3 regions of the Paenibacillus sp. 01T443 genome follow, and region 3 is predicted to be linked to each of the others. Evidence: riboswitches for the same ligand, from Rfam matches in the RefSeq annotation. Region 3 holds a riboswitch; each other region holds the start of a gene.
What was found. Region 3 has a riboswitch for cobalamin ahead of AC1DLI_RS25545 (DUF4430 domain-containing protein). Riboswitches for the same ligand answer to the same signal wherever they lie in the genome.

Region 1 (7,659 bases), on a different contig from region 3:
CGCCTCCCTTGTATTTCGAGACATCGGCAGTCGTAATGACTGCCGTGCTGCTGGGCAAATACATTGAAACCTCGGCATCGCTAAAAGCCCAGAGCGGGTCTGACGGTTACAGCAAGCTACAGAGCCAAACGGCCGTCGTTGAGAGGGCAGGCGAAATTGTACGATTGCAGACGGAATTCGTTCGAGCAGACGACATCATTATCGTGCTGGCTGGTGAAATTATCCCGGTAGACGGAATGATAATCGCCGGGCAATCAGCCACGAATGAGTCCTTGCTGACAGGCGAGAGTTTACCAGTTGCCAAACGTGAGGGTGACCAGGTTTGGGCCGGAACGCGAAATGAAACGGCACAGCTTCGGATCCGCACGCAGGCTGCCGGTCATGATACGATGCTAAACCGCATTCAGGAGCTGGTCCGCCTCGCCCAACGCTCGAAGTCAGCCATTCAGCGTAATGTTGATGCGGCGGCAGGCTGGTTCGTTCCGGTTATGCTGATTTTCGCCGTGGTGACCGTCATCATGTGGGGGTTATTTCTCGAGCCGGGAGACTGGAGCAAAGCGTTCATATGCGGGATTGCCGTCTTGCTTGCGGCTTGTCCCTGCGCGCTAGGCTTGGCTGCTCCAATCTCGTTAGTTATCGCATCCGGGAGACTGGCTAAGCAAGGAATAATCGCTAAGGAAGCGGGAGCTCTGGAACGCTTGGCGAGCATCCAAACGATTATTTTTGATAAAACCGGGACGCTAACCGAAGGAAAGCCGCAGGTGAGCGCAATATTGGCCGTGAAGGGCAACCGAGCAGCATTGCTGCGAAAGGCAGCTGCCGCAGAAGCGGAATCGGCGCATCCTCTATCCGTAGCTATTCGACTTGAAGCCGCTAAGCTAGGACTCGTTATTCCGGCTTCCAGCAACCACGTATTTACGCCGGGTGGAGGCGTTGAAGCGGATGTTGAAGAGCAGAAGTTCTCGATTGGCAACGCTAAGTATGCTGGCGAGCGGAAGTGGCCGTTGAACAGCGAAGTCATCGTTTTTGCCAAATTTCATGAACAATTAGGGGAGACGGTTCTATATCTGGCGCTAGAGGATATATGCGTCGGTGCAGTCGCATTCAGTGACAGAGTTAAAGCAAATGCCAAAGAAACGGTTAAACAATTAAAGCAGCTGGGCATTGCTTCTGTTCTCGCCACTGGCGATCACGAGGCGCCGGCGCTCGCTGCCGCCAAAGCGGCAGGCATTGCGCAGGTGCATGCTTCTATGCTGCCAGAAAGCAAGCTTGAGCTTGTCGAGCGCCTGAAGCGAAAAGGCAGACGCGTAGCCATGGCGGGCGATGGTTGGAATGACGCTCCGGCCTTGGCGGCTGCGGATGTCGGCCTTGCCATGGGGGAGGGGACGGACGCCGCGCTGAGCGCAGGGCACATGACCTTATTATTCTCAAGGCTTCAGGCGATACCTGAAGCGATTAGAATAAGCCGGCTTACGATTCGTAACGTCAGGCAAAACTTATCGTTTGCATTTGTATATAACGTACTTGTCATACCGTTTGCGGCATTTGGCCTGCTTGAACCATGGATGGCAGGCACTGCTATGGCGCTTAGCTCCGTTTCCGTTGTCGGGAACGCGCTTCGGCTGAGCGGCCAGCTTAGGCGTAAGTCGGGGCTAAATCAATGACGCTAACATGGCAGCAAATCGGCTTTATTATTTTGACCGGCTTATTCAGCGCACCGCATTGCATTGGGATGTGCGGGGGAATCGTATCAGCCGTGTCTCTGAATTCCGCGGCAACGTTGAGGAAATCCATGCTGCTGTACAATGCGGGACGCATTTTATCCTATGCCGCGTTAGGTGCAGTAATGGGCACCGTTGGCTCTTTTGTTGACGTGGCTGGCAAATTTGCAGGCGTACAAGGCTTAGCTTCCATCATCGGCGGCTGTTTCTTGCTGCTGTGGCTGTGGCGGAGATTCCAGCTGCCGCTGATGAACCGGTTATCATCCTTCCTTCACCAACGCTTGGCTGGAGGCGCGAAACGTTCCGAGCAGCAAGAAACCTTGCATTTGCTGGCGACGGGAATCGCGTTTGGCTTCCTTCCCTGCGGATTGACTTACGCGATGCAGATGACAGCCGCCTCTACCGGCTCCGGGCTGGAAGGTGCGGCTGTCATGGCGTTATTCGGCTTATCCACTTTTCCCGCATTAGCGCTTGCTGCATCTGTCGCAGCCTTCGCAAACAAAAAATGGCGCAGGTTTATGCGCAAAGCAAGCCTGGTGACAGCTATTGCGGTCGGCGTTATTTCAATTTTGCGCGGTCTTGCTGTTAATGGTTTGATTCCATCGATCAACCCGTGGTTGTGGTAGACGTTCTAGTGGACTGCTCGTAGGAGCCTAACGATGGTATAGGTATGATCAGACATCTCAAGCGTTAGGGTAGCCTTCCAAGTACCTGCCATTAATGGAACGCCATCACCTTCGTATTTTCCGGGTGCAGATTCGTCCATGTTGAATTCATAATCGCCGCAAACCATATCGAGCATTTCAAGCTTTACGTGTAAGGACGCGCCTTTAACGGGGCTTCCATTCAGATCGGTCAAATCGATTATAAAGCTATTGCGGTGAAGTGCTTTGGCCGGGTATGCGTCAATTGTCCAAATGATATTTCCTTCTTCGAAAGCATGCTCAGTAACAGGCGGAGGCGCTTCATCGCCCGGGCGAAGCCAAATAAATGCTATACCGGCAAGCAGCGCAATGATTATGAAAAAAAAGACGAACTTGAATAGTGACGAATGTTCTTTATGATGCGGCAGCATGTTGCTTAACCTCCTTCGTGCGACTGTATTGGATAAAGCACTTTTAAGTTACCTATGCAGTAATTCTATGAAGCAGAACGTAATAGATCAGGGTTAGGAGTGCCAATTGTATTGGACAAAATCAAAAGGACAGTGTATATTAACAACGGATAATTTCATAGTTTATAGACAGGTGCGGATAAGAGTTTGTCCGATAAGGAAGCGATAGCTTATTGGAACTCATTGATGCTTAATAGGGAAGCCCGGTTTAAATCCGGCACGGACCCGCCACTGTAAGGCAGCGCAGCAGTAATATAGATGTACTGTGCTAGCCGAGTCAGAAAATCTGCCTGTCTAAATTAAACACTTAAACCTACGTGGACTTAGGTACAGTGTTGGAGAAGCTTATCGCTTAGCTGTTTTTGGGAAAAGCGTATGATAGCATTTCTGGCACATTAGCCAGGGATGCTTTTTTTATTTATACGAAATAAATGATTAGGGGTGCAGTGAAAGATGAATGGAATTAACCGCAATATGATGAAAATACTGCTTGGCTTGCTTCTCACCATGATGCTTATCGTTACGAGCGCGTGCGGGGCTGACAAGAATGCAGTAAACCAGAACAATCAACAAGGGGCCAATACGGAGCAGGAAGCGTCGACTGAGCCAACGCCAGCTGCGAATACGACGGTATATCCTTTGACGATTAAAGATGATACCGGAACAGAAATTACTTTTGAAAAACAGCCAACCAAGGTCATTACGCTTGTACCAAGTGAAACGGAAACGATTTATGCCATTGGCTCGGGAGAGCAAGTCGTAGGTGTCGATCAATGGAGCGATTATCCGGAAGAGGCTGCTTCGAAGCCGAAGGTTGGCGATATGACAACCAATATAGAAGCTGTCGTAGCCTTGAATCCCGATCTCGTGCTTGCTTCATCGTCACTGAATACAGATGCAATTACCAAGCTGCGCGAGCTGAAAATTGCGGTGTATGCGACTGATCCGCTTACCTATGATGCAGTTATTGCCAAAATCGAAAATTTAGGTCATATTATGAATAAACAATCCGAAGCTAAGGCCGTAGCTGATCATATGCGCGATGTAAAGCAGCAGGTATCGGATGCTGTAAAAGATGTAGAGAAAAAGAAGGTATATTTAGAATTTTCACCGGGCTGGACGGTTGGCTCGGGCACTTTCCTTGATGAGCTGCTGAGCTTGGCTGGAGGTAACAACATCTCTGCTGGTTCTTCTGGCTGGTACGAGGTTAACGCTGAAGAAGTTGTGACACAAAACCCGGCACTCATTATTTACCCTGATCTGAAGGAGGACCCGAATCCGATCGTTGTTGGTATCGAGAGCCGCCCAGGCTGGGATGTCATCGATGCGGTGAAGAACAAGCAAATGTTTGCAGTGACCGAAAATCCGCTCGTCCGCGTAGGTCCGCGACTGGCAGACGGTTTGCTCGAGCTTGCCAAAGTGATTCATCCGGATCTCGTAAAATAATCCTATGACCTATAAATTAGCTTGGTATGGAGGAGCAGCTATGCTCCTTCTTGCTGTTTCTATCGTTGTTAGTTTAACTATTGGTTCGTCCGGGATCTCGGTTCGCGATGTATGGGGCATTTTGCTGCACCAGCTGCCTTGGCTTTCGGACAACCAAACTTCTTATTCACCTGGGGAAATTGCTATTGTCACGCAGGTAAGACTCTCGCGTGTGCTGCTTGCCGTGCTTGTCGGCGCTTGTCTTGCGCTTGCGGGTACAGGTTTTCAAGGGGTGCTGCGCAATCCATTAGCTGATCCTTATACGCTTGGCGTTGCCTCTGGCAGCTCGGTAGGTGCGGCATTCATCATTTTGTTCGGACTTCAAACCGTACTCGGCATGTGGACGATTCCGCTTGTAGCCTTCGGAACAGGTACCGTTACGCTGTTAGGTGTTTTTTGGCTGTCACGTAATAAAGGGGTTATGCATATTGAAACGCTTATTCTTTCCGGGGTCATCATTCAATCCTTTTTAGGCGCTTTTGTTTCCTTTATGGTTTCCATGTCTGAGGGTGTAGTCAATCAAATCTTATTTTGGTTAATGGGATCGCTAGCCATGAGAAGCTGGGAAAACGTATATATGCTAATCCCGTTTCTTGCGCTCGGCTTCCCTCTGCTGCTTGCCTACGGCCAATCGCTTAACTTATTTGTTTTAGGAGAGCGGCATGCGGCCCATCTAGGCATAAACGTTGAACGAACGAAGCTGGTTGTGTTAATCAGCTCGACGCTGCTTACGGCGGCGGCTGTTTCTGTGTCCGGCGTAATTGGCTTCGTCGGCTTAGTTGTCCCTCATCTGATTCGTCTGCTGGTGGGCCCAGATTATCGTCTAATTACTCCTTTGTCCGCGATCGGAGGCGGTGTATTTGTCCTTTGGGCAGATACGCTTGCACGGATGGCATTGACGCCAAAAGAAATTCCGCTAGGCGTCGTTACCGCGTTGATCGGAGCGCCGTTCTTTGCTTATTTGCTGCATAGGCGGAAGATGAAGCAAGGAGGCACGTTATGATAGAGGCGCGCAGCATTACCCAGACCGTTCAGGGAAGAGTAGTGCTAAATGAATTATCCTGTTTATTTCAAAAAGGGCGAATGTATGGCGTAATTGGACCAAATGGCGTCGGCAAATCAACGCTGCTGCAGGTGCTGTCCGGTGTGGAGCGGCCGAAAAGCGGTGACGTACGCCTTGATGGACGCAGATTGTCTTCCTATCCGAGAAAGCATCTTGCCAAGCAAATGGCTGTCCTGCAGCAAAGCGGTCTTCCTCCAGTAGGCTTCACGGTACGCGAGGTTGTCAGTATGGGAAGGTATCCGTTTCAGAATTGGCTGGGCAGTGATGAGAAGGATTCGGATACCATTATCAATGAGGCGCTTACCGCGATGGGACTGCAAGAATTGGAGCAGCGCAAGATGGATCAGCTTAGCGGAGGGGAACGACAGCGCGTGGCTCTGGCGAAACTAATGGCGCAGGAGCCGTCTATTATTTTGCTGGATGAGCCGACGACCTATTTAGATATTGGTTTTCAAGTACAGCTGCTTGACACGGTGCGGGCTTGGCAGCAGACACGAGATCTTACGGTTATTGCAGTTCTCCATGATTTAAATCTGGCCGCACTTTATTGCGACGAACTTGTCGTGCTGCATCAAGGGAAGGTTGCCGCAGCAGGAACGCCGCATGAGGTGCTCACACCTTCGCTTATTGAGCGGGTATATGAGACGAAGACTACCGTTATCTCCCATCCCGTGACCGCTGCGCCGCAAATTATGCTGCAGCCGAATTTAAGATCTGAATCATAAAAATGCTAGAGAAGGAGTGATTGGAATGGCAGAAGATTTATACATACAGCTAGTAGAAACGATTAAGAAAATTAAACCCTTCGACGAAGAGGCTGCGGCCCAGGCAGTGCAGCACTCTGATTCCTTAACGAAGCCGCCGGGCAGTCTGGGCAAGCTCGAAGCGATTGCGTCACAAATTGCGGGAATTTCGGGTCATCTCTGGCCGGACTTATCGCGTAAAGCAGTCATTGTTATGGCTGGCGATCATGGGGTCTGCGAAGAAGGAGTAAGCGCGTTTCCTCAGGCAGTGACTCCTCAAATGGTAATGAACTTCTTGAATGGGGGAGCGGCTGTCAACGTATTGGCAAGGCAAGCAGGAGCGGAAGTAATATGCGTCGATATTGGGGTTAATGCAGATTTAGAGCATGAACGGCTTCTTAGTCGGAAGATTGTGCGGGGTACCGCCAATATGGCGAAGCAGCCCGCGATGACAAGGGAAGAAACCCTTAAAGCGATCATGGTCGGTGTAGATATCGTTAACGAACAATTTAAGCTCGGCTTCCGCTTGTTTGCTACAGGTGAAATGGGCATCGGCAATACGACAGCAAGCGCGGCTCTTACAACGGTTTTAACCGGGTTATCACCGGAAGAATCGGTTGGACGTGGTACGGGGATTAATGATTCGAGCTGGTTAAATAAGGTGGATGTCGTGAAGCGGGCGATTGCTGTAAATGAGCTGGATGCTGATGCTGATCCTATCGATGTGCTGGCTAGGGTAGGCGGTGCCGAGATCGCCGGACTTGCAGGCGTCATTATCGGTGCGGCGGCTAACGGTTGCCTTGTCGTCATTGACGGATATATTTCTTCCGCAGCAGCGCTTGTTGCTTCACGAATTACAAAGCAGTCTTTGTCCTATATGGTGGCATCTCATCTTTCCCATGAGCAGGGTCATTTGAAGCTGCTGGAATCGATTGGTTTACTTCCGATGATGCAGCTGGAGATGCGGCTTGGCGAAGGTACGGGTGCTGTATTAGGTTTTCATTTTATTGACGCTGCGCTTCTTCTTATGCAGGAGATGGCGACCTTTGAAAGCGCAGGCGTAACCAAGGGCTAGGTGATGAAAGTTGGCAGTATTAGTAACCGGCGGGGCACGCAGCGGCAAGAGCAGCTTCGCGGAGCAATATGCGATGAGGGTGGCGGCTCGCGGTATTTATATCGCAACCTGCCAGCCATACGATCAGGAGATGAGCGAGCGGATTACTATTCATCAGAGAGATCGCACGGATACCGGCTATAGCTGGGAAACGCTCGAGGTGCCCTATGATGCGGCTGATCGGCTCCATCAAATAGATAAAGAGTTGTCGCAGGATGCTGCCGTTGCCGACGGAAAAAAGCCGGTAGTCGTTTTGCTTGATTGTTTAACCTTGTGGCTGACGAATTGGCTCATGCGAATCGAGCATGAAGCATTAGATGCTTCTCGTCTGGAGATCGAAATTTCGAAGCTGCTTGATGGAATTCAAAGCTTCACTCATCCCTTGCTGATCGTTACGAATGAGGTAGGGGACGGAATTG
Region 2 (7,659 bases), on a different contig from region 3:
GAAAAAGTATACGAAGGCTTGTTGGATTTGGAGTCAGCAAAGCATTGGATGCATGGGTTAGTTCGAATAGAGCGATTGGATGAAGGTCCAATAAAGGTTGGAAGTGTGTGGAAAGAAACCAGGAGAATGATGGGGATAGAGGGGGCGGAAGTATTAAAAGTTACGGGTCTGGAGCCTAATAAAATTCAAATCTATGTAGACGGTTCAAAAGGGACAAGCGGTAAAGGTGAACATTTTTATACATATTCAATTAAAGAATTAGGAAATGCTACAGAGGTTACTTTACACGGTGAAATTAAAGGGATGACTGGAATTGCAAAACTGGTTAGTAAACTAATGACAGCCTCATACCGAAAAATTTGTGCCAAGGATTTGGACGGGTTGAAGAATTATCTGGAAAAATAGTATCCAAAGTTTACTCCTTCAACTAACGGAGAACGATAGCTTAATGAACCGCCTTATCACCAAGGCGGTTTTCTTATGCTCAAAAATCAACATCAGAGTTTAACATAGCCTAATATATAAAAATTTATATGTTTTCACATATAAATGTGCTTATATATCTCCGCGAAACGACTGCTTTTGCCACAGAGGACGGCGACAGCCGGTTACGCTTGTTGCAGAGTGCTTTTTGTAAATAAAAAATGGTTGACTCCAACCGCTGATCGATGTTTATATTATATAGACCGATCGTTATAATCGAGGAGTGAATGAATGTCAGAAAAACATAATACACGGCATGCCATTCTTGAAACAGCAGCAAGACTTTTTTTTACAAAAGGTTATCATGCTACTGGTTTAAGCTTAATTATTAAAGAGAGCGCATGTCCGAAGGGCTCACTGTATTATTATTTTCCCGATGGTAAAGAAGAACTGGCGCTTGAGTGCATCAACTGCACACGCGATCTTGTTATCGAGAAATGGAATCGTAAATTTTCCGCCTACGAAGAGCCGGCAGAAGCCGTACAGGCATTCGTTATCGATATGGCAGAGGATGCCGAGAAATACGATTACCAAGGCTATATGCCGTTTAGCTTCTGGATGGCGGTGGAAACCTCATCGATCAGCGAGAAGTTAAGAGCCGCCGGACAGGAAGTGTTTGCGGCATGGCAATCGGTCATTTCCGAACGGCTTGTTGCTTATGGCATGGCTGAGCCCAAAGCAAAAGAGATTGGCGTCGTCGTCGTTTCACTGCTGGAGGGCGCGCTAATACTGACGTTGACGAATCGGGATAAACAGCCGCTTCTGACCGCAGCAAAGTGTATACCTTACGTCATAAACAAATGCCCTTCTTTCTGAGAAGGCATAAATAAAGTTAGATAGATATGGGAGAGTGGAGTAGCTTGCAAGCAACAATGGCAGTATCGCAGCAAAAAACGGAGCAGAAATATAAAGTATTTCCGATTATGATTTCCTTGCTTTTGGCCGGCTTTGTCGGCATGTTCAGTGAAACGGCGTTAAATGTAGCGCTTAGCGATTTAATTCGTGTTTTTAATATAACCGCACCGACGGTACAATGGCTGACGACCGGCTATTTGCTTACACTTGGTATTTTAGTTCCGGTGTCGGGCTTATTGCTTCAATGGTTCTCAACAAGGCAGCTGTTTATAGCTGCGGTAAGCTTTTCGGTGCTAGGCACGCTTGTAGCAGCGCTTGCTCCAAGCTTCGAAGTGCTCATGGCTGCGCGCGTCATTCAAGCCATCGGGACGGCACTGCTTTTGCCGCTTATGTTTAATACGATACTTATTATTTTCCCGCCTGAGAAGAGAGGAGCGGCGATGGGCGTAATCGGGCTTGTTATTATGGTTGCCCCCGCGGTTGGACCGACGATTGCCGGACTTCTCATTGAAAATCTGAGCTGGCATTATATTTTCTGGCTGTCGCTTCCTTTCTTAATCATAGCCCTTGTTTTTGGAATCTTCTATATGCAAAATGTGTCCACGATTACTAAACCAAAAATCGATGTTTTCTCACTTGTATTTTCGACCATTGGCTTCGGAGGAATCGTGTTTGCATTCAGCAGCGCAGGTGAAGGTGAAGGCGGGTGGAGCAGCACGAAGGTTGTAACATTTATGATCATTGGTATCGTCGCGCTAATCGTTTTTGCTATTCGTCAACTGACGATGAAACAGCCGATGATGAACTTGCGAGCCTTTAAGCATCCGATGTTCGTTGTGGGAACACTGATGGTATTTATTTGCATGATGGTTATTTTATCCTCTATGCTCGTTTTACCGATGTATTTGATCAGCGGGCTGGGTCTTAGCGCTCTCACGGCTGGTCTAGTCTTATTGCCGGGCGGACTCATCAACGGCATTTTGTCGCCTGTAATGGGCAGCTTGTTTGATAAATTCGGTCCAAAATGGCTCGTCATTCCGGGGCTTGTTATCCTTGCAGCTGTGCTTTGGTTCTTTACCGGTATTACGACGGCTTCGACGCTCGCGCTCATCATCGTGCTTCATTCTTGCTTGATGATAGGGATCTCGATGGTTTGGATGCCGTCGCAAACCAATGGCCTTAACCAGCTTCCACGTGAACTGTATCCTGACGGCACAGCAATTATGAACACGCTGCAGCAAGTGGCGGGAGCCATAGGCACAGCGGTAGCAGTTAGCATTATGACTGCTGGGATGAACAGCTTTATGAAGGATGTATCGGATCCGGCTGATCCGGCAAATGCGCCGCTAGCATTAACGTCGGGTATACAGGATGCGTTTATTTTTGCCATGGTCGTTGCGGTCATTGGTCTAATTGTCGCTTTCTTCATTAAACGGGTTCATGTGGCCAAGCAGCATTAAATCCTGTATAGACAAACCCCCTTAATCCCGATATGATTGATTAAATAATCGAATATTTGTTAAGAGAAGGTGCAAACAGAAGCTAGCTTTTTGTTTGCTTAAAAGGGAAGTCCGGTATCACGCCGGCGCGGTCCCGCCACTGTATGTGAAGAGCGTTTCTCTGAATTTACCACTGTCTGCCGTTAGGATGGGAAGGTAGTGAAACGCGTTGACGCACGAGCCAGGAGACCTGCCTTTTCTTATTTTGCTTCTCATTCTTCGGGGGTAAGGATGGCGAGCGCAACCGTTAGGCAAAGCGCATGATGTTTATTTTATATGCAGCTGCTAATCTTTCATTTGACATGCAGATCCCCTCTAAGCAGGGGATCTTTTTTTTGTTTTTGCAGCCAAACGGCAGTGAGACGAGGAAGCGTGTGCATGAAATAAGAAATGGATAAAGGGAGTAGGAAGGCAATGATGGCAAAGAAAAGCAATCGATGGTTACCCATCTTTTTCATTTGGCTGCTGATTGTGGGCGCGTTAGTCGGCTGCGCGAATTCGGGAACTAATGGAAATACGTCAAGCAATCAAACGCAGGCGGGCAATGCTTCACAAGTGCCGCAACAATCCGATGATGCCGGCGGCGGTCAGCCAAGCGGCGGAAGTAAGGAAGAGGAAGCGGCCAGTCCGTCTCCGTCTGCGGAACCGACGGCATCAACGCCTGCCATCGCGGAACCTGACGCGGATAAAAAACCAGAAAAGGATAACGCAAGCGAGAAACCTGCTGTATCTGTGAAACCGGCGACGCCGTCGGTTTCACCGGGAACTGGTGATCAGAAGGCGACGCCTTCGCCAAAGCCGCAAGTGACGGAAAAGACTGTCCAGGCACCGTCTGCCTCACCGGCCGAAACTGCGGAGCCGATTAGCTCGGTTACAATATCCATCGTAGCGGACGAAGAAACAGGCACTGTACTTGCAGCTACGGCCGTCGAGCTAAAGAAAGATGATACCGTGCTTGAGGTGCTAAAGAGAACCACCCGGAAAAACAAAATTCAAATGGAATATAGAGGCGCAAAGGCTGCTGCATATATTGAAGGCATTGATAATTTGTATGAATTCGATCTCGGCGCAAAGAGCGGATGGATGTACAGGGTGAACGGCGAGTTTCCAAACAAAAGCGCAGGCGCCTATAAGCTCAAAGACGGCGATGTCATTGAATGGCTGTATACCGTTGATCTCGGCAAGGATCTGGGAGCTGAAGTGGAATGAACAATGCCTTCAGCTCCATTCATCCGATTACCAGCTTCAGCTATTATGCGGGTGTCATTACATTCAGCATGCTGTTATTTCATCCGATATTCCTCATGACCTCGCTTGCTGCGATTACGGCTATTATTGTCATTCATGGAGAAGGGAAGCGGCTGCTTAAGCTGCTTCCCTATTATGTTCTTATGGGCGGCTCCGTTGCTGTTCTCAACCCGCTGTTCTCCCACCGGGGCAGGCATATTCTATTTTATTTTATGGATCAGCCGATAACGCTGGAAGCGATCTTGTATGGCGTGACGATGATGCTCTCGTTATTATGTATTTTGCTTGCGTTCGTTTCCTTTCAACAAATCGTCACCACAGATAAATGGATGTACTTGTTCTCGAGAGTTGCTCCGCGCACGTCGCTGTTAACCTCCATGTCGATCCGCTTCGTGCCGCTTTTCTTACGAAGGCTGGAGCAAATTACGACTGTGCAGCGGATGAAGGGGGTGTCCATTCATGAGGGCAGCCTTAAAAAACGAAGCAAGGACGGCATGCTGCTCGTTCGCGTTCTGTTGACCTGGTCTTTGGAGGAGGCGCTGCAGACAGCGGATTCCATGAAAGCGAGAGGTTACGGCGCAGCCAAACGAAGCTCATACGTTATCTATAGAATGGATCAAAGAGATTGGTATGTGCTCGGATTTTTAATCGTGTTGGGAACAGCTTGCGTGTGGGGCTGGATGCAGGGCTTCGGCGTATTAACCATTTACCCGCGTCTGGAATCGATGGATTTCCGCAGAGGAGAAGGCATTGCATTTGCCTGCTATTGCGCTTTTTTATTAACGCCAGCTGTTCTTGAAGGAATGGAGAGAAGGACATGGAAATCATTCGAGTAGATCAATTATCGTTCTATTATCCTGATACCCCGGCAGCCGCGCTCGATAACGTTTCGTTATCGGTGAAGCAGGGTGATTTTGTCGTCTTATGCGGAGCGTCCGGCTGCGGAAAAACAACATTGCTTCGTCACTTGAAACAAGAGGCGCAGCCAACCGGAAAACGCTCAGGCAGCATTTTATTTAACGGAATCCCGCTTGGGGAGCTTCCTGCGGTGGCCGCTGCAGAGCAGATCGGAATGGTTTTTCAAAATCCGGAAAATCAAATTGTAATGGATCAGGTATGGCATGAGCTTGCTTTTTCGATGGAAAATGTCGGTTATGCCCAAGCGGTTATGCGCAAGCGACTGGCTGAAATGAGTCATTTTTTTGGGCTGGAGGATCTGCTTTACAAATCCGTGCATGAAATATCAGGCGGTCAGAAGCAGCTGATTAATCTGGCTTCAGTGCTTCTTCTGCAGCCGAAGCTGCTGCTGTTGGATGAGCCGACGTCACAGCTTGATCCAGTCGCTGCGCGTGATTTTTTGCAGCTTATTTATCGCTTGAATCAAGAGATGTCAATGACGGTCATCATTAGCGAGCATCGGCTAGAGGATGTTATTCCGCTTGCGGATCGTATCATTATGCTTGATGGCGGAAGGGTGAAATACGATGCTGCGCCAAGGGAGCTGTGCCGGCTCATAAGCTCTGATGATGCGTCAACGGATCTACCGTATCTCCCCAGCGTGTCCAAACTTTATTTATCAGCCGAATCGGCAAGGCTTTCTCCGAATACAATTGAAATTCCGCTCACCGTGCGGGAGGGGAAGCAGTGGCTTGCCGGGATAGGCGGAATACAGTCGGATCCTGCCATGCAAGCGGACGAGTTGACAAATAAGCGGAATGAAAAGAAAGAACTCCTGCTGGCCTGCGAGGAAATGACGTTCAAATACGAGAAAGACGGTCCTGAGGTACTGAAGAAGCTCTCGCTAAACGTATACAAACATGAGTTTTTGGCCGTATTGGGCGGTAACGGCGCTGGAAAGACGACGATGCTGCAAATAATGGCCGGGTTATTAAAGCCGCAGCGCGGCAGGCTGAAGCGAGAGAAAGGTGTTAAGGTCGGTTATTTAGCTCAAGATCCGCTGCTCTATTTTAGCTTTGATACCGTCGAGGAGGAGCTCCAGAGGATGGCTGATTATGCCGGACTCGCGGAGCGGGAGCATAAAATAGCAAGCGTTGCGGCTGCCCTGCAGATTGCCGATCTATTGCCAAAGCATCCTTATGATTTGAGTGGAGGAGAACAGCAGAGAGCAGCGCTTGCGCTGGTTCTGCTTGGAGAACCGGATATCCTGTGCTTGGATGAGCCGACGAAGGGACTGGATCCCATAGCCAAGCAGCGAACGGCGGAATTGCTGCAGCAGCTATGCCGATCCGGTAAAACGATTGTCATGGTCACGCATGATATTGAATTTGCGGCGGAGCACGCTTCGCGCTGCGCGATGCTGTTTGACGGGACCATTTCAGCCGAAGCGGCTCCTGCTCCATTTTTTGGTACCAATTATTTTTATACGACAGCAATTAACCGAACGGTGCGCGAGTGGCTGCCGGAAGCGCTGACGACCGGGGATGTGATGGATCAATGGGCAAAATAAAGCTTTTGTTTCTCGCTAGTATTGCTCTGTTCGTTGCGGCGATGGCGTTGTCTTCGGCTATAACTGATGAGCATTACCTCATGCTGAGCATGGTGCTGCTTTTCGTAACGATGCTTCCATTTTTCGCTCGATTCGAGAGACGAACCATCGAGGCCCGCGAGATCGTTATCCTTGCAGTGCTGGCCGCTATTGCGGCGGTTAGCCGAGTTCCCTTCGCACCGCTGCCAAGCGTGCAGCCTACATCCTTCGTCATTATGATTGCGGCAATCGTATTCGGTGCGGAATCAGGCTTTATTATCGGTGCGATAGCTGCAGTCGTGTCCAATATTTTTCTTGGACAGGGCCCATGGACACCATGGCAAATGTTTTGCTGGGGTATGATAGGGGCTACGGCGGGGTGGTTGCGTCATACGTGGCTAATAAAGACAAAGACAGGCTTGCTCGTATTTGGTTTCGTCTGGGGATTTTTGTTCGGATGGATTATGAATATCTGGTATATCATAGGCTTGCCCGACGCCTTAAGCTGGAAGCTGATTTTTATCGCCTATATACAAAGCTTTTACTTTGATCTGGCGCATGCTTTGTCAAATGTGTTTTTCCTTGCGGTGTTCGGCAGCAGTTGGATCGCAATTTTGCATCGGTTTAAGAGGAAATACGGCTTACTCGAGTCATAGCATGATAAGAAAAGCGTAAATTCCCGCCAAGTCCTAATAAATGCTACAATGGTAGAAAAAACATGAGGGGAAGTAATCGGGCGCTTACGTTAGGGTATGCCCCGGAATAACCGATGGATGAAACAGAACCCCTAGCTTCCAAGCTGTGTGCAAGCTGTAAAGAGATGAAGCCGCTCTCAGAGTTTTTACGCCGAACGGGAAGACGTTCTAGTACGGGATCGCGGCGCGGCGCATGCTGGTCTTGCCGAAAGGCGAAAGCGGCGGCAGCGCCCTTGCCGGATCCAATCGATCATAAACAGAAAGCAATACTAAGAAGAGCACAGGCCAAAAAGCCGAGTACGTCTCCGCCAATGCCAACCATTCCCCTGCCCAATGACTCTGCCGCGCTTAAGAAGACCCGTCAAGGAACGGTTTGGATGAGGGGGAAAACGGA
Region 3 (7,659 bases):
TTTACCTCCCTGAAAATCTGATTGTGAGTTCACGCTTCAAATTCGGTTGGTTCCTTCCGAGCCTGCTACTGCCTCCCCCCTGTCCATGTAAGCGATACCATTCCAATTATAGGGAATTCAATTAAACAAACCATTTAAAAACCAGACTAAAACAATTAAAAACCAGTGAATTTTTCGTTTCCGCGTATTTGCAGGCATACAGCATAAAAAAAGCCCTGACGACAAATCGTCAGGGCTGCTTCCTCGAAGCATGCATTTATTTGAGGCTGTTGCTTTTTATTGTATCGTTCTTCTTTTGAAGCAGCTTATCCGCTACGACAGCCGCCATCTCTCTCGTAACGGCTGCCTTTGGGTTAAAGCTACCGTTAGAGCCCTGCATCAAACCGTTTGCATATACCGCGCTGACGTATGCTTTTGCGCTGACATGGATGCTATTCGCATCATCGAAAGGCAGCGGGTCTGAATTTCCTTTAAGCTCAAACGCTTTGGCAATCATAATCGCCGTCTCCTGCCTGGTCACTACCTGACCCGGTTTAAATGTATCTGCTGTAATGCCTTGAATGATGCCAAGCTCCCTCGCGCGCATAATCGAGCCGTAATACCAAGCGCCCGGCCGAACATCCTTGAACGCTTCTGCGGCATCCTTCGCAGGGTCTTCCTCGAGCAGGTTGATGAGCAGCGTTGCAAATTCGGCTCTTGTCATCGGCTTCTTTGGATCGAAGCGGAGCTCTGAGCCGCTTACCCCTACCATGATTTTAACCTCGAATACACGATATACCGCATCATAAGCCCATGACGAAATTAGCTCGTTATCTACAAATTGCTCCTTCACACCGGTCAAGCTCGTATCAGCCGAAATGTCGAATAAAGCCGGCTCTAGCCTAGTAAACCGGTCATATGCGACTAGAGCCATTAATGCCTGCTCCGTCGCCATTTCGTTTGAAGGCTGATCTATGGCATGGGAAAAGCCTCCATCCGCCTGACGAAAGCGCAGCAAGCTGGTCAGAAGATTCCCGTTCTTTTTTAAGAATCTAGTATCGAGGGGGTTGATTCCAGCGGCTGACAAAGCGATAATCACCTGCGCGACGCTCTCGCTGTTATCTTCGCCGAAGGCTTGAAAGCCTCCGTTAACCTGCTGCTGGGAAGACAGCCAGGATACGGCTTTGTCAATCGCGCTCTTCACATTTGCTTGTTCCTGATATGGAGCGAGCGCGCTTATGGCCATCGCCGTAATATCCAAATTGTCCTCGCCTTGTTCCGAAAGCGGGAATGCTCCGCCGGCGTTTTGCTGGCTAAGCAGCCAATCCACCAGCTTTTCGCGCGTCCATAAAGCATTCGCAGGCACCTCATAGCTCCCGCTGTCCAAAGCAATTAATGCAAAAATCGGGCCGTTGGTGCCTTGATTCGTCATTTTCGCATGATTATAGATGCTTTCAATAAGATTAAAACCTGCAAACGAAGCCGCATTCACTCCGGCAGCCCGAACAGCAATCGCAATGCGCTCCGCGTCGGTTACTTTGCGGAACTCGCCATTCTTCTCCTTCAATTCATCCGTTAACAGATTCAAATAGCTGGCAGGCAATGGCTTTCCTGAACGAGCTAATCCTAACGCCTCCCAATCGCTGATCACGCCGCTGTTTAAAATTTGCTCTGCTGCTTGTTTGATTTCCGTGCTGACATTGAGTTGGTCAGCTGCCTTTGCTTGTTCCGGTAGCAGCAAGGCTGAGCAAATATAGGAAAGAAATACGATAACGCCCATGAAGAGCATCAAGCATCGATACGACACGCTTCTAGTCAGCATTTCTTAAAAACACGCTCCCTCTATTAAAATAGCTGCCTCACGGCTAACGCTTAGCCATGAGGCAGCTTGGTGATTATTTCAATTCATGCAACCTGATAATGGTAACCGCCGCCATCTCTCTCGTTACAAGAGCTTGCGGGTTGAATAACCCGTTATCGCCGGTCATCAAGCCTTTTTGGTAAGCCACGTTTACAAAAGGAACAGCCCATGCCGATACGGCATCGCGGTCCTTAATTGCAGCTTGCGGCGCATTCGCGTCAGTCAAGCCCTTAAGCCTAACGAGGACTGCAGCCATTTCTTGTCTAGTAATGGACTCGCTCGGAGCAAAGGCCGTGTCGGAAATGCCTGACATCAAGCCTTTTTCTTTTGCAGCCGCTACATAACCGTAATACCATGCCTGTTTATTTACATCATTAAAGCCTGAATCAGCCTGCAGCGGTTCTTCTCCTGCATATTTGACGACTAATGCAGCAAACTCGGCGCGAGTCAGCTGACGTTTAGGCTCAAATTTCGGATTCTCCACGCTCGTACCGTTCATAAAGCCAAGCTCCGTCGCTTTCGTTACGGCAGCTAGCGCCCAGCTTGCAATCTTAGCTTCATCGGTATATTTCGTCGGTTCTGGATCTGGATTCTCGCCAGGGAGTTGTTCGCCGGATTCGCCCGGCTCAAGCGGTGAACCAAGATCTTTACCTAGATCTTTCGTATATTGCCAGCGCAGCACATCGCCGTTTTTCAGCGTGTAGGCTCCCGCGCTTGATTTAGGGAACACGCCGTTTACGGAATACATCCAGCCGCTTTCCGAACCTTTATCGAATTCAGCAAGACCGCCAATCGCTTGGACATAAATGCTTGCACCTGAACCTGTGTAGTTCAGCGATACGCCTTTTTGCTCCATAGCTCGTTTGAGTGCCGTGAACGCCGTATCTCCTTCGGTCAGGGTCACGGCATAAGGAGCAACGATGTCCCCCTCATTTAGTGAACGTTTTTCAACGGATAACGTGATGGTTTGGGCTATCGGAAGACCTCCGCCGCCTCCGCCAATCGTTAATGCCGAAGTTGTATAAGCAAGAAACTCGGTAAAATGTTTTGTTTTAATAATCAGATCGCCGTTTTGGCTGTATGCGTAAACCTCGTCTGTTCTTGCAGACGAATCCGAGTATTTTTTGATTGGCGTAAATACTCCCGTTTGATCAATGAATCCTGCTTCTTTGTCGCCTTGGCCTTTCAAGGTTAGGGTGACATGTTGGTTGAACTCAATTTTCTCCGAGCCGCCTGCTTGAATGCGAACGGCAATGGCAGCAACCTTTTTATTGTCGGAAGAAAGCGCCGTATTCAGCTTAGCGTCCAATCCGCTTTCCGTCGCGCTAAGATTTTGCGGCAGTTTAAGTTCTTTATTCCATGCCGATGTGACAACTGTATTGACCGGAATCTCAAGCCATGCGTTTCCGCGTTCTGCCGTCACCTTTGGCAATGCTGCCGTCGCGAAAGTAAGGCTCACGTTATTCGTTAGAGGACTTGTCCCTGCTTCTGTGATCAGAACGGATTTTTCATTCTCATTAATCGCAATCGTTTGATCCGTTGAGCCGCTAAGTACGCGAGGGACTACTACAGCTATTGAATCGCTGTCTGTATTGCCGACAAGCGCAGCGCCCAATGCTTTTAATGTAATCGTTCCGCCTTCGGCTGTTCCTGTAAATGAAATCGTCGCTTTATTTCCATCTTTGCTGATCGCATTTACTTGAAGTCCCGTGTTTCCCGTTTGAATGGACCAATTGCTGCTGTTCACCGCATCAGCTGTAAACTCATCACCAACGAGCGTTACCTCGACTGACGGGTTCGAAGCTCCGTTTGCGATTTGTGCTGTCGTTGAAATGGCCGGCCATCTGCTGTAGTAGAACCGCACAACATCAGCAGACTTCAGCTCGTATGCGGCTGCGCCAACGCTTGGAGCGATGCCGTTTACTTCATACATCCAGCCGTCCCAGCCGCCAAGGCTGCCTGCGGCTTGGCCCTGAATAGAAGTGACATAGGCACCGAAGCTGCTGTCTACGATTTTGTAGCTGATTTTCGGATTCGCTTGATCAAGAGCTTGTTTTAGCAAATCCAGTGCCGTTGCCGGTTTTGCCGTATTTTTAATCGTGACCTGCTGTTTGGCGTAAATCGATCCGGAAATTCCGTCTACTTGCAAATCAACTGTGACTGGAAGTCGTAAGGTAATTGAATTACTATTTTGGTTACCAACCAACGCTCCTGGTAATGCGTGGATCGTAACTGGCTTATCCGACACTAGGCCTAAAAGATAAATCTTAACTGTCTGTTTGCTTACTTTTTCTATTGAATAAAATTGCATTCCTGAATCTGAAGTATTAATACTCCAGTTATTAAATTCTTCTGCATTGCTGCTAAATTCATCGCCAACAAGTGTGACAACTACAGGGGATCCTATCGCGCCTTCTTCTAGCTGTGATGTTGTAGAAATCGCAGGGTAACGGCTGTAGTAGAACCTGACTTCATCGTTTGGTTTGAGCTTGTAAGCACTTGCACCAACTTGTGGCGCGATGCCGTTAACCTCGTACATCCAGCCGTCCCAGCCGCCTAATGTGCCCGCATCTTGGCCATCAATGCCTTGAACGTAAGCACCGAAGCTGCTGTCTACGATTTTGTAGCTGATTTTCGGATTCGCTTGATCAAGGGCGGTCTTAAGCGCATCAAGCGCCGTTGCCTGGTTTTTGATTTGCGATACCGAGACGGCTTGCTTGGTATAGATACTATCCGTGATGCCGTCGACTTTAACGCTTACCGAAACTGGCTGTTTGATTTCACCAAAGCGGTACCACACGCTTTTCAGTTGCTGGATATCGGTGAGGGCAATCAGTGCTTGTTCGGTAGCCATACCATTGCCTTTAATGTCGCTCTCATTCCATTTGAAAGTGCCATCCTGCAGTTGATAAAGCACAAATGAATCGAGAACGCTTTTGCCATTGGCCGTCCAAGGATCAGACAATACATCCTCGTTAATGGCAGTCAAACCCGAGACTACGGCGGACATGCTGTTTGAATTTGCTCCGTACATGACTTGCTCATTGTTTAACTGCTTTGTTTTCAAAAATGCCTTTATTCTTGCAATAGACTGCTGCACGGCGCTATCATTCTGATAGTTTCCTAGCGCAAGCAGACCCATTCCCGTCATATCAGAGTCAGAAGTACTTCCAAAAAATGCGAAGCCGCCGTCGCTAAGCTGTTTACTCAATAAAAAGTCTAATGCCTTTTGTTTTGCGGCTGCATTCCACACGCCCACATCACTGCCCAGCTTTGCGCCCGTATCGAGCGCAAGCATCGCCCACATGTGCTTGTTCGTGGAACCAAATGCACCGGTTGCTCCGTCTTGCTGCGCGGCCAGCTCTGCGTATAGGTTACGGTTGGTGTCCCAAGCACGAGCCGGATCCTCCCCCATTGCGAGCAATGCAAAAATAAATCGGATATACTCGGTTCCGGATACGGTAGATTTTGGATCTATCGTCTTCCAGCTAGGCAGTTTCCAGCTGCCGTCCTGCAGATTTTCTCCAGCCCCCCACAGCGCGACAATCTCCCACCAGGATTCCAATGTTTCATTTTTATTTTTAAAATGATTCACTGTTTTCCCAATCATTTCATTTAAAGCAGCGTTTCCAGTGTGATCGGCCGCTTTACTGACTTGGGGCGCAATTAAACTAAAGATTAAAACAAAACTTAAAATTGCAGGCAAGCTTTTTCTTAGGAATGTTTTCAAAGTAAGCAATGTTTTCTCTCCTTTTGGTTCATTTTTGGCAATAAAAAAACATCTTCCGCTTTTGGAAAGATGTTGGGGCTGTCACGTGCGTAAAAAAGCATAGGAAATACCTATAGCTGAAGCACGAATAAACATCTCCCTCCCATCCTCGTGAGAATTATAGAGCACTCTTATGGCAGGTCTCCTGGCTTCGCTTCATTGCTCGACTATCCCCTTCCCGTCCTAACCGGACAGTGGATAAAATGATTGTCAGCTCTGCGATACAGTGGCGGGACCGCGTCGGACTTTGACCGAACTTCCCTATTAAGCTGCTTGCGAATAGTTACTTCACGGCAGCACCATACTAGCTATTCTATGAAATTGTAAGTATCAGACTTGTGAATTGTATCAAAAATTTGTAGATTAGACAAAGGTCCAGTTTGTTTTTTTTCAATGCATATCGATGCAGCACTACTATTCCATCACTCGTTCGGCTTATATAGATTTATAAAAGGAGAGGGTTCCATGCTATTTACGATTTTCCTATTTGTTATTGCGGGACTAGCTGAAATTGGCGGCGGCTATCTGGTTTGGCTGTGGCTCCGAGAGTCCAAGCCTCTTTGGTTCGGTGTAGCCGGCAGTCTAATTCTGATTGCATACGGCGTCATCCCGACTCTGCAGAGCTTTCCTTCTTTTGGGCGGGTGTACGCGGCATACGGCGGAGTTTTTATTATTCTCGCTGTCCTGTGGGGCTGGCTTATCGATAAAAAAACGCCTGATTTTTATGATTGGCTCGGAGCCGTCATTTGTGTCGTTGGCGTCTCTATCATGCTGTGGGCCCCTAGAAGCTGAGCATGCATCGGCTCTTCCCGCATACCCTGCAACCCAAAGGGGCTGTCCCAATAGTAGTAAGCTCGCTGGAGAGAGAGCTCGCTTTGAACAGAAGTGTTGGAAAACATGAAAAAATAGCGCTGCAGTGGGCTATTCCTGTTGCGCTATTTTTCTGTTCTGGTCTATGGCTGCTTGCTTAAGTAGATTATGGGCAAGCGAAAGCCACCCGACCTCTAGGCTTACTTTTGACAAGCCGCGAAGCAGGGACCGCCGGAATCCCCGGTTAGTCTTCATCTGCCCGAATACACTTTCGGGTTCAATCATTCGTCTCGCCGACAACGCATAACCTTCCTCGCTGCGCAGCTTTTCCTGCACCCGCTGCTTGTAACGCATGTATCTCAGACTGACTCGAACCTCTCGGTCGCCTTGCGCCTTCGTACTAGCGGGATTGATGGGGCACCCTTCACAGCTCACACTGCGGTAATGACGATGTCGGATTTCAAATCCACTTTCTGTTATATCTTTACTTTCATAGCGAAAGACAAGTTTCTGTCCATTCGCGCATGTCCACGTATCTTCTTCCTCGTCGTAATGTCCATTGTCGAGCTCACTGATGTCCGTTTGCCATTTCTTCGATTTTTCCTTATGATACGAGCTGTGTTTGACCAACGCCTCAAGCTCTCCCTGTTCTAGGTAAGCCTAGTTCTCTTCTCCGCCCTATCCAGCATCTGCGATGATTGTTCCCGGCAGCTTTCCAAGTGCGGCTTTCAATTTCTCTAAATGCGTTTTAAGCATCGTGTATCCGTAGGGCTTTAGTCTCGCAAATCCAGGGCATCCTCTTAGCCGCCAGCCGCTCCGGTACACTGCAGTTTCTGCAGCAGAATTACGGTATACGCTTCTTTATTTTAGCTACAATGCATTTACTACAGCAGAATAGACGCCACACGTTCCTAATCGCTCAAAAATAGGCACTCCCATTGCAGAAACTGCATTGTACACCTCGATCCAACTCGTTTTTTGTCCATACATTGCAGTAACTACAACGTAGAACTCTGACCGAACTTTTATTATTCTTAGCTTCTACAAGACCATTCGTCCAAATATTTCCAAAAAACATTTAGACCGAGAACCCCATTACACCCGATAGAAATCGACCGCGTTGCTGCAGCAACCGCCGCATGCTCAAACTTAAATCGACGCCTCCGTGTGCCGCTCGGCAACAACTCCAGTTAACCAAGAAACCATTTGTTTTCATGAAAAAAGGGCTGTCTCTCGGGTC

Region 1: linked by a shared signal. The riboswitch ahead of AC1DLI_RS28950 (ABC transporter substrate-binding protein) and the one ahead of AC1DLI_RS25545 (DUF4430 domain-containing protein) in region 3 are both predicted to bind cobalamin.
Region 2: linked by a shared signal. The riboswitch ahead of AC1DLI_RS19335 (DUF4430 domain-containing protein) and the one ahead of AC1DLI_RS25545 (DUF4430 domain-containing protein) in region 3 are both predicted to bind cobalamin.

The regions. Positions count from the first base shown of each region.
Region 1 covers NZ_JBFTPE010000024.1:63,080-70,738, reverse strand. The annotation lists gene AC1DLI_RS28965 (heavy metal translocating P-type ATPase) at 1-1,664, shown strand, start outside; gene AC1DLI_RS28960 (sulfite exporter TauE/SafE family protein) at 1,661-2,347, shown strand; gene AC1DLI_RS28955 (FixH family protein) at 2,353-2,796, opposite strand; cobalamin riboswitch at 2,986-3,143, shown strand; gene AC1DLI_RS28950 (ABC transporter substrate-binding protein) at 3,289-4,281, shown strand; gene AC1DLI_RS28945 (FecCD family ABC transporter permease) at 4,286-5,323, shown strand; gene AC1DLI_RS28940 (heme ABC transporter ATP-binding protein) at 5,320-6,108, shown strand; gene cobT (nicotinate-nucleotide--dimethylbenzimidazole phosphoribosyltransferase) at 6,134-7,201, shown strand; gene cobU (bifunctional adenosylcobinamide kinase/adenosylcobinamide-phosphate guanylyltransferase) at 7,212-7,659, shown strand, end outside.
Region 2 covers NZ_JBFTPE010000009.1:234,820-242,478, forward strand. The annotation lists gene AC1DLI_RS19320 (SRPBCC family protein) at 1-405, shown strand, start outside; gene AC1DLI_RS19325 (TetR/AcrR family transcriptional regulator) at 715-1,299, shown strand; gene lmr(B) (lincomycin efflux MFS transporter Lmr(B)) at 1,356-2,798, shown strand; cobalamin riboswitch at 2,849-3,049, shown strand; gene AC1DLI_RS19335 (DUF4430 domain-containing protein) at 3,252-4,046, shown strand; gene AC1DLI_RS19340 (energy-coupling factor transporter transmembrane component T) at 4,043-4,921, shown strand; gene AC1DLI_RS19345 (ABC transporter ATP-binding protein) at 4,903-6,552, shown strand; gene AC1DLI_RS19350 (ECF transporter S component) at 6,540-7,226, shown strand; gene AC1DLI_RS19355 (HNH endonuclease) at 7,340-7,659, shown strand, end outside.
Region 3 covers NZ_JBFTPE010000016.1:118,150-125,808, forward strand. The annotation lists gene AC1DLI_RS25540 (S-layer homology domain-containing protein) at 257-1,801, opposite strand; gene AC1DLI_RS25545 (DUF4430 domain-containing protein) at 1,875-5,579, opposite strand; cobalamin riboswitch at 5,728-5,928, opposite strand; gene AC1DLI_RS25550 (YnfA family protein) at 6,075-6,401, shown strand; partial or broken gene AC1DLI_RS25555 (transposase) at 6,531-7,189, opposite strand.